Ciceribacter thiooxidans: one gene and its partners. The protein of the gene in region 3 interacts with the protein of the main gene of each other region in a pairwise test. Links are inferred from orthologs where the notes say so. Each region holds a gene or a part of one and is shown on either strand. Other genes may lie near its edges.

Region 1 (2,979 bases), 1.8 Mb from region 3 along the record:
GAAGGCGTCGATCCTTGCGGTGTCATCATGCATCTGCAACTCCTCTCGTCGTTACGGAAGCAAAATGCCCCTCATCGCTCCCAGTCTTCCTTGTCACGCTTGCGGTCGTTGCCGAGCTTGCGTTCGAGCTCCATCGCCTGGCGCTCGGTCAGCCGCACGTCGAGGCTGACGGAACCGTCCTCGCGGTCCTCGCGGCCATCGACGACCGCGTTCTCGTAGGCCCAGGAGATCAATGCCTGCTTGTCGGCCGGGATAATGACCGTGGTTTCGGTCAGCACGCCCGAGAGCCGCTCGGAAATCACCGCCATCAGCCGGTCAACACCCTCGCCGCTGATCGCCGAGACCGGAATGACGTTGGCGCGCGAAGCGGCCTTCTGCAGGATCGCGTCGTGGCGTTCCGGCTCCAGCCGGTCGATCTTGTTCCAGACCTCGATGATGCGCTCGGCCCCTTCCTTCTCACCAATACCGAGGTCGGAGAGAATGCGCAGCACGTCCGATGCCTGCGCCCCGTTGTCCGGATCGGCCATGTCGCGGACATGGAGGATGAGGTCGGCTTCCAGCACCTCTTCGAGCGTCGCGCGGAAGGCGGCGACGAGATGGGTCGGCAGGTTCGAGATGAAGCCTACCGTGTCCGACAGGATGACCGTGCGCCCGTGCGGCAGTTTCATGCGGCGGAGCGTCGGATCGAGCGTCGCAAACAGCATGTCCTCGGCGAGCACGCCGGCGCCGGTGATGCGGTTGAAGAGCGTCGACTTGCCGGCATTGGTGTAGCCGACGAGGGCGACGATCGGATGCGGCACCTTGCGGCGCTTGGCGCGGTGGAGCTGGCGGGTGCGGACCACCTGCTCCAGCTCCCGTTCGAGCCTGACGATCCGCTCCTGCAAGAGACGCCGGTCGGCCTCGATCTGGGTTTCACCCGGACCGCCCATGAAGCCCGCACCGCCGCGCTGACGCTCAAGGTGGGTCCAACTGCGGACCAGCCGGCCCTTCTGATAGTTCAAATGAGCAAGCTCGACCTGCAGCGAGCCTTCCTTGGTGGAGGCGCGCCGGCCGAAGATCTCCAGGATGAGGCCCGTCCGGTCGATGACCTTGGCGTTCCATTCCTTTTCGAGATTGCGCTGCTGCACCGGGGTCAGCGGATGGTCGACGATGACGAGCCCGGCATTGTGCTCGTCGAGCAGCGCGCCGATCTCGGCGATCTTGCCGGTGCCGAGCAGCGTCGCCGGACGCGGCTGGTTGACCGGTACGAGCAGACCTTCCGCAATCGTCAGGTCGATGGCCCGCGCGAGACCGATCGCCTCTTCGAGACGGGCTTCGTTGGATCGAGTTGGAGCGGGCGGCTGGACGCCAGCGCCGTCGGTCTGGCCGGTCGCGGCAGCGCGCGAGGGTTTGACCAGCGGAACGATGACGATGGCGCACATGTCGTCCCGGTGTTTTTCATCCTCCGGGACTATGGAATCGCTCTTGGTATCGCGCGTGTTGATTGCTTTTGATCCTATGAAGCGACGTTCTCTTCGCTTTCGAACATCTGCATCGGCTGTCCCGGCATGATGGTCGAAATCGCATGTTTATAAACCAGCTGCGAATGCCCGTCACGGCGCAGAAGGACGCAGAAGTTGTCGAAGGACGTGACGACGCCGGTCAGCTTGACGCCGTTGATCAGAAAAATCGTCAACGAAATCTTCTGCTTGCGAACTGTGTTGAGGAAAAGATCCTGCAAATTCTGAGAACGTTCCGCCATGGCGCCGCTTCTTTCTTTTTTGCCGGTACTTTGACCGGTGAATTATTGTTTGCACGTGTCAGCCGACCAGGAAGTGCCCTTACGACCCCTTCGCGGTGAAGTTGGTATCAAATCGCGGTCTTTTCCGCAATGTCGAAAAAGGCTTGCCGGAACCGGGCTGAGACGTCGCCCGGATGGCCGTTGGCAATCGTACGGCCGTCGATTTCGACGACCGGAAAACAGATGCTGGTCGCCGCCGTGATGAAGACTTCACGCGCCTCCAGCATCTCCTCGCGCGAGAACCTGCGCTCGACGATCGGCACCCCGAGCTTGTCCGCGACATCCATCAGCGTCGTGCGCGTGATTCCCTTGAGGATGCCGGGTTCTGCCGGACGTGTGATCAGCCGCCCCTCCTTGTCGACGATCCACACATTGGTTGCCGCCCCTTCGGTAACCATCCCGTCACGATCGATGTAGACCGCTTCCTGTGCACCCGCCTCCTTCGCCTGCTGGCGGGCAAGCACGTTCGGCAGAAGCCCTACCGTCTTGACGTCGACGCGTTCCCAGCGGTTGTCGGGGAGCGTGATCGCCTTGATGCCGTTGGCGTTCTTCGCGGCTATGATTTCCGGATTAGTGCTCTTTGCCGTCACCACCAGGGTCGCGGGCGTATCCGCAGCGGGAAAGACGTGGTCGCGTCGCGCCGCGCCGCGGGTGACCTGCAGATAGAAGAGGCCATTGCGCACGCGGTTGCGCCGCAGCACCTCACGAATGACCTGGATCAGGGCGGCACGCACCATCGGAGGCTTGATCCGGATCTCCGAGAGCGAGCGGTCGAGCCGGTCGAGATGGCGGGTGAGATCGACGATCACGCCGTGACGTACCTCGCAAACCTCGTAGACGCCGTCGGCGAACTGATAGCCGCGATCCTCGATATGGACGCCGGCCTCGCCGTGGTTGACGTAGCGGCCATTGACATAGGCAGTTCTCGGCATGGTCGTTCGAACTCCGGGCGATCAGAAATACTGGATGGAGACGCGGAACATCTGCTCGACGTCACGGATCGCTGCGGCGGTGACGAAGAGCACCACACGATCTTTGGTCTTGATCCTGGTGCTGCCGTCCGGGCGAAGGACGACGCCGTCGCGATAGATCGCGCCGATGCGCATGCCCTCCGGCAGGTCGAGATCGCGGAACGGCCGTCCGACGAGCGGCGAGGTTTCCAACGCTTCGGCCTCGATCACCTCCGCCGCCCCCTTCTG
Region 2 (2,893 bases), 1.6 Mb from region 3 along the record:
AAGGGCAGCGATGGATCGCGGGAGGTGCCATTCCGCCTTTGGGGAAGCGTCGCGCTGGGGGCAGGGGCGACCGCCTCCGGTGCCTGGCAGGTGAGCGCCGGCGCAGGCTATGACCCTGCGATCGGCCGCCAGGCGCTTTCGCTCTCGCAGACCGGACAGTGGTCGGCGACGCCGGCGATCGACATTGCTGCTTCCCGTGCGGTGGAAGCGAGCGCGATTGCGGGACATTCCGTCGGTATCGTCGCGCGGCAGTCGGTGAAGGTCGATTTTTCCGATCTCGGCACATCCTTGCGGATGGACGGCGTCCTCGACGGGCGCACCCGTGCCGCTCACACGAATCTCGGTATGGAAAAGAGGCTCTTGAGGGGCGTCGCCCTCACTGCCGATATCTCCGATCCGTTCCGCTCGAGCTCCGCCACCTTCGGTGCCCGCGTGCAGCGTCACTGGTGAGCGTGAAAGATCGCACCGGCCTGTCGAAAAAGCGAAAAACAGGCTTGCCAATCGTTTCGGCTCACCTTAAAGGAGCGCCATGCCAGCGCGCAGGACGCGATTTTATGTCGCGCCGGTGCCGGGTCTAGGGGTATAGCTCAGTTGGTAGAGCGGCGGTCTCCAAAACCGCAGGTCGGGGGTTCGAGCCCCTCTGCCCCTGCCATGTCCCTTTCGAAGAGGACGTAGAACCGCGCGCCCGAGGCAATCGGGCGGGCCGGCAAAAGTTTGCATAATATCGATTTCGCTCTTGTGAAATACGGAATCGGTGTTTATGTAGGGTGAAACAGACACGCGGTGCGTGGGGCTGACATAGTCGGCTTTACGCGCCGTAAAAGCGTGGGCAATAGATGGCATCCAAGACAAATCCGTTTGCGTTTCTGCAGCAGGTCCGCTCCGAGACGAACAAGGTGACATGGCCCACTCGTCGCGAGACGATGATCTCCACGGCCATGGTTCTCTTCATGGTGCTTTTTGCGGCGCTGTTTTTCTTTTCGGCAGATCAGATCATCGGTTGGCTTATCGGCCTGGTGCTGAGCGTCGGTAATTAATCGGGCGGAGACGGACATGGCGGCGCGTTGGTACATCGTCCACGCTTATTCGAATTTTGAGAAGAAGGTGGCTGAATCCATTGAGGAGAAGGCCAGGCAGAAGGGGCTCGAGCATCTTTTCGAGAAGATCCTCGTGCCGACCGAGAAGGTGGTCGAAGTGCGGCGTGGCCGCAAGGTCGACAGCGAGCGCAAGTTTTTCCCGGGCTATGTCCTGGTGCGCGCCGATCTGACCGACGAGGCCTATCATCTCATCAAGAATACCCCGAAGGTGACGGGTTTCCTCGGTTCCGACAACAAGCCGGTTCCGATCCCGGACTACGAGGCTGAGCGCATCCTGGGCCAGGTCCAGGAAGGTGTCGAGCGCCCGAAGTCCTCCGTCTCGTTCGAGATCGGCGAACAGGTTCGCGTTTCCGACGGTCCGTTCGCCTCGTTCAACGGCACCGTTCAGGATGTCGACGAAGAGCGTTCGCGGCTCAAGGTGGAGGTGTCGATCTTCGGTCGCGCTACGCCGGTCGAGCTTGAGTATTCTCAGGTCGAGAAGGTCTGAGTATCAGGGCGGTCATCCGCCCTGTTCCGCGTGGGAGGATGAAGGCCTGAAGCCGGGTCTTTCAGACGCACCACGCAACCGCAGCCGCCGATGCAAGTCGGCATTTTCGGGCCGGGCGACCGGTCCTTAAGGAAAGGCAGAGAGAAATGGCTAAGAAAGTTGCAGGCCAGCTCAAGCTGCAGGTCAAGGCAGGATCGGCAAACCCGTCCCCGCCGATCGGCCCGGCACTTGGTCAGCGTGGCATTAACATCATGGAATTCTGCAAGGCGTTCAATGCCGCCACGCAGGAAATGGAAAAGGGTATGCCGATCCCGGTCGTCATCACCTACTACCAGGACAAGTCCTTCACCTTCGCGATGAAGCAGCCGCCGGTTACCTACTGGCTGAAGAAGGAAGCGAAGATCACCTCCGGCTCCAAGACGCCGGGCAAGGGTGCGAAGGTCGGTACCATCACCAAGGCTCAGGTCCGTGCGATCGCCGAAGGCAAGATGAAGGACCTCAATGCAGCCGACGTCGAAGGCGCAATGGCGATGGTCGAGGGCTCTGCCCGCTCCATGGGCCTGGAAGTGGTAGGTTGATCATGGCTAAGCTCGCAAAGCGCATTCAGAAGATCCGCGAAGGCATTGATCCGGCGAAGCTCGTCGCTCTGTCGGACGCCATCGCAATGGTCAAGGAACGGGCCGTCGCCAAGTTCGACGAAACCGTCGAAATCGCGATGAACCTCGGCGTTGACCCGCGTCACGCCGACCAGATGGTTCGTGGCGTCGTCAACCTGCCGAACGGCACCGGTCGCGACGTTCGCGTCGCCGTCTTCGCCCGTGGCGTCAAGGCTGATGAGGCCAAGGCAGCCGGTGCGGATATCGTCGGTGCGGAAGAACTCGTCGAGATCGTCCAGGGTGGCAAGATCGACTTCGACCGCTGCATCGCGACCCCGGACATGATGCCGCTCGTCGGTCGTCTCGGTAAGGTTCTCGGACCCCGCGGCATGATGCCGAACCCGAAGGTCGGGACCGTCACCATGGACGTCGCCGGTGCCGTCAAGGCTTCCAAGGGCGGCGCCGTTGAGTTCCGCGTCGAGAAGGCCGGTATCGTTCATGCCGGTATCGGCAAGGCTTCCTTCGACGCCAAGGCGCTCGAAGAAAACATCAAGGCCTTCGCTGACGCCGTCATCAAGGCGAAGCCCGCTGGTGCGAAGGGTAACTACGTCAAGCGCGTAGCGATCTCCTCGACCATGGGCCCGGGCGTCAAGATCGACCCGTCGTCGGTCACTGCGGCCTAAGAATTCTTCCGGAGCCGCGAGGCTCCGGAA
Region 3 (2,949 bases):
GTTGCCGCCTTAGTCGACCGAGTGCGGGGGAGCGGAACCTGATGGCGGAGCAAGAAGCGAAGGCGTCAGGACGGAAAGTCGTTGCGAGGGCTGCGACGGCCATCTTTCTGTTTTGCCTGGCCGCGTTAGGTCTTGTGTTCCTGCAGCCGGAGGCATTGTATCTTTGGATCAAGGCACTCCACGTCATCGCCGTCATCTCCTGGATGGCGGGAATGCTCTACATGCCGCGTTTGTTCATTTACCATTTGGATGCGCCGTTAGGCTCGCAACAGGCGGAGACCTTCTCGGTCATGGAGCAGCGGCTGCTGAAGATCATCATGCGCCCTGCGATGGTGATTGCCTGGATTCTGGGCCTCTACCTGGCTTGGGAGGGTTTCGGCTTTATGGGTGGTTGGCTTCATGTGAAACTGGCGGCAGTGCTTGCGCTGTCGGCCGTGCATGGATATTTTGCCCGTGCCGTTGCAGCCTTCGCCGGTGGTAACTACATGAAGACTGCGCGGTTCTGGCGGTTGATGAACGAAGTCCCGACCGTTCTGATGGTTGTCATCGTCATCATGGTCATCGTGAAGCCTTTTTAGGCCGCTCGGCGGCCTTTCGGCTTATTTTGGACGGGATGCGCCTTTTCGCTTGCGGCGGGTAGGTTGAATCGCTATTTTCCCGAAAATTCCATCTATCCTCAGTGTGCGTGACATCCTGTCACTTGCGGCTCCACAGACCGTACCGATCAGCATCAGCACGCCCTCCCCTACAAAAACGTGGTTCCCCTTAATGGCTGAAATGAAGCTACAAGAACTCAAGAGCAAATCTCCGACGGACCTGCTTACCTTTGCGGAGTCGCTTGAGGTCGAGAACGCCAGCACGATGCGCAAGCAGGAGCTGATGTTTGCGATCTTGAAGATGCTCGCCGCCCAAGACGTAGAGATTATCGGCGAAGGCGTCGTTGAAGTTTTGCAGGATGGCTTCGGGTTTTTGCGTTCGGCCAACGCAAACTACCTGCCGGGGCCGGATGATATCTATATCTCTCCCTCACAGATCCGTCGCTTCTCTCTGAAGACTGGCGATACGGTCGAGGGCCCGATTCGTGGACCGAAGGAAGGTGAACGATATTTCGCGCTTCTGAAGGTCAACACGATTAATTTCGAGGATCCTGAGAAGATCCGCCATAAGGTTCACTTCGATAACCTGACGCCGCTTTATCCGAACGAGCGGTTCAAGATGGAACTCGAGACGCCGACAAAGGACCTGTCTGCGCGCGTCATTGATCTCGTCGCTCCTTTGGGTAAAGGCCAGCGCGCACTGATCGTTGCGCCACCGCGAACCGGTAAAACGGTACTTTTGCAGAATATCGCGCACTCCATCACCGCCAATCATCCGGAATGCTATTTGATCGTTCTGCTGATCGATGAACGTCCGGAAGAAGTGACCGACATGCAGCGTTCGGTGCGGGGCGAGGTTATCTCCTCGACATTCGACGAGCCGGCAGTTCGCCACGTGCAGGTTGCCGAGATGGTCATCGAAAAGGCCAAGCGGCTGGTCGAGCATGGTCGAGACGTCGTCATCCTTCTCGATTCGGTCACGCGCCTGGGTCGTGCTTATAACACGGTTGTTCCGTCCTCCGGTAAGGTTCTGACCGGTGGTGTCGACGCGAACGCGTTGCAGCGTCCCAAGCGTTTCTTCGGCGCGGCGCGCAACATCGAGGAAGGTGGCTCTCTGACGATTATCGCGACGGCGCTGATCGACACCGGCAGCCGTATGGACGAAGTGATCTTCGAAGAGTTCAAGGGCACCGGTAATTCGGAAATCGTCCTCGATCGTAAAGTCGCCGACAAGCGTATCTTCCCGTCCATGGATATCCTCAAGTCCGGCACACGCAAGGAAGACCTGTTGGTCCCACGCCAGGATCTCCAGAAGATCTTCGTGCTGCGGCGTATTCTTGCCCCCATGGGAACGACCGATGCCATCGAGTTCCTCATCGACAAGTTGAAGCAGACAAAGAACAACGGAGACTTCTTCGACTCGATGAACACCTAAAGTTTCCGGTAATTAGCCGGATTCCGTGGGTGGTAGTGAGAACGAGCGGGCGAGGCTCGGTTGGGGTATGTCTATGATCCCTAATTCAGACGAAACGATCTTTGCACTTTCGTCCGGTGCCCTGCCCGCTGGTGTCGCCGTTGTACGGCTGAGTGGTCCAGCGACCTTTTCGGTGCTACGGACCCTCGTTGGAGAGCTCCCAGAACCCCGTTTTGCTGCTTTGAGATCGATCCGGAGCCGTGACGGCCACCTGCTGGACACCGGACTTGTTGTCAACTTTCCAAACCCGGCATCCTTTACCGGAGAGGACTGTGCCGAGATCCATCTTCATGGTGGAAAGGCGGTGGTCGCGGCGTTGCTTTCAGAGCTGGAGAGCTTTGAGGGATGCAGGATTGCCGAAGCCGGAGAATTCTCGAGACGTGCCTTCGAGAATGGTAAACTCGACCTGGTCGAGATAGAAGGCCTCGCCGATCTACTCACCGCGGAAACCGAGATGCAGCGGCGGCTCGCTGCCGAACAGAGCTTCGGCCGGTTGTCGGCGGTCTACGAGGCGTGGCGTGAGCGGCTGCTTCATGCGAGGGCGATGATCGAGGCAGAGCTCGACTTCGCAGACGAAGGTGACATTCCTGGCAGCGTCTCGGACCGTGTCTGGCCCGACCTCGGTGCGCTTGCCGAAGAGGTGAGGAAGCAGCTTGAAGCTGAGAGGGCGGGCGAGATCATCCGAGACGGCTTCAAGGTTGTGATCGCCGGTTCCCCGAACGTCGGCAAGTCAAGTCTCTTGAATGCCCTTGCAGACCGCGAGATCGCGATCGTCACCGAGTACGCTGGTACGACGCGTGACATTCTCCACTGTGAACTCGACCTCGACGGCTTCGCCGTTCACCTCTTTGATACAGCGGGCATCCGCGAGACCAATGA

What was found.
Region 1: the proteins of rho (region 3) and hfq interact in binary tests that used the Escherichia coli proteins (3 or more experiments, as listed by UniProt). The link is inferred for Ciceribacter thiooxidans from one-to-one orthologs.
Region 2: the proteins of rho (region 3) and nusG interact in binary tests that used the Escherichia coli proteins (3 or more experiments, as listed by UniProt). The link is inferred for Ciceribacter thiooxidans from one-to-one orthologs.

Annotation. Positions count from the first base shown.
Region 1 is NZ_CP059896.1:1,676,812-1,679,790, forward strand. What follows is about bases 119-2,942. They hold hfq (RNA chaperone Hfq), read right to left. Parts: upstream 1,742-2,942; coding sequence 1,496-1,741; downstream 119-1,495. Other genes in these bases: hflX (GTPase HflX), read right to left, coding at 119-1,421; H4I97_RS07960 (D-amino-acid transaminase), read right to left, coding at 1,849-2,712; trkA (Trk system potassium transporter TrkA), read right to left, coding at 2,734-2,942. In the rest of the region: H4I97_RS07945 (YdeI/OmpD-associated family protein), read right to left, coding at 1-33; more of hflX, read right to left, coding at 72-118; more of trkA, read right to left, coding at 2,943-2,979. UniProt on the Escherichia coli protein: RNA chaperone that binds small regulatory RNA (sRNAs) and mRNAs to facilitate mRNA translational regulation in response to envelope stress, environmental stress and changes in metabolite concentrations.
Region 2 is NZ_CP059896.1:1,952,260-1,955,152, reverse strand. What follows is about bases 81-2,818. They hold nusG (transcription termination/antitermination protein NusG), read left to right. Parts: upstream 81-1,053; coding sequence 1,054-1,584; downstream 1,585-2,818. Other genes in these bases: rplA (50S ribosomal protein L1), read left to right, coding at 2,165-2,818; rplK (50S ribosomal protein L11), read left to right, coding at 1,731-2,162; secE (preprotein translocase subunit SecE), read left to right, coding at 837-1,037; H4I97_RS09380 (hypothetical protein), read left to right, coding at 81-450. Also shown: more of H4I97_RS09380, read left to right, coding at 1-80; more of rplA, read left to right, coding at 2,819-2,863. UniProt on the Escherichia coli protein: Part of the processive rRNA transcription and antitermination complex (rrnTAC). The complex forms an RNA-chaperone ring around the RNA exit tunnel of RNA polymerase (RNAP).
Region 3 is NZ_CP059896.1:3,514,838-3,517,786, forward strand. Bases 106-2,899 are described here. They hold rho (transcription termination factor Rho), read left to right. Parts: upstream 106-768; coding sequence 769-2,031; downstream 2,032-2,899. Other genes in these bases: hemJ (protoporphyrinogen oxidase HemJ), read left to right, coding at 106-578; mnmE (tRNA uridine-5-carboxymethylaminomethyl(34) synthesis GTPase MnmE), read left to right, coding at 2,099-2,899. In the rest of the region: hemE (uroporphyrinogen decarboxylase), read left to right, coding at 1-42; more of hemJ, read left to right, coding at 42-105; more of mnmE, read left to right, coding at 2,900-2,949. UniProt on the Escherichia coli protein: Facilitates transcription termination by a mechanism that involves Rho binding to the nascent RNA, activation of Rho's RNA-dependent ATPase activity, and release of the mRNA from the DNA template.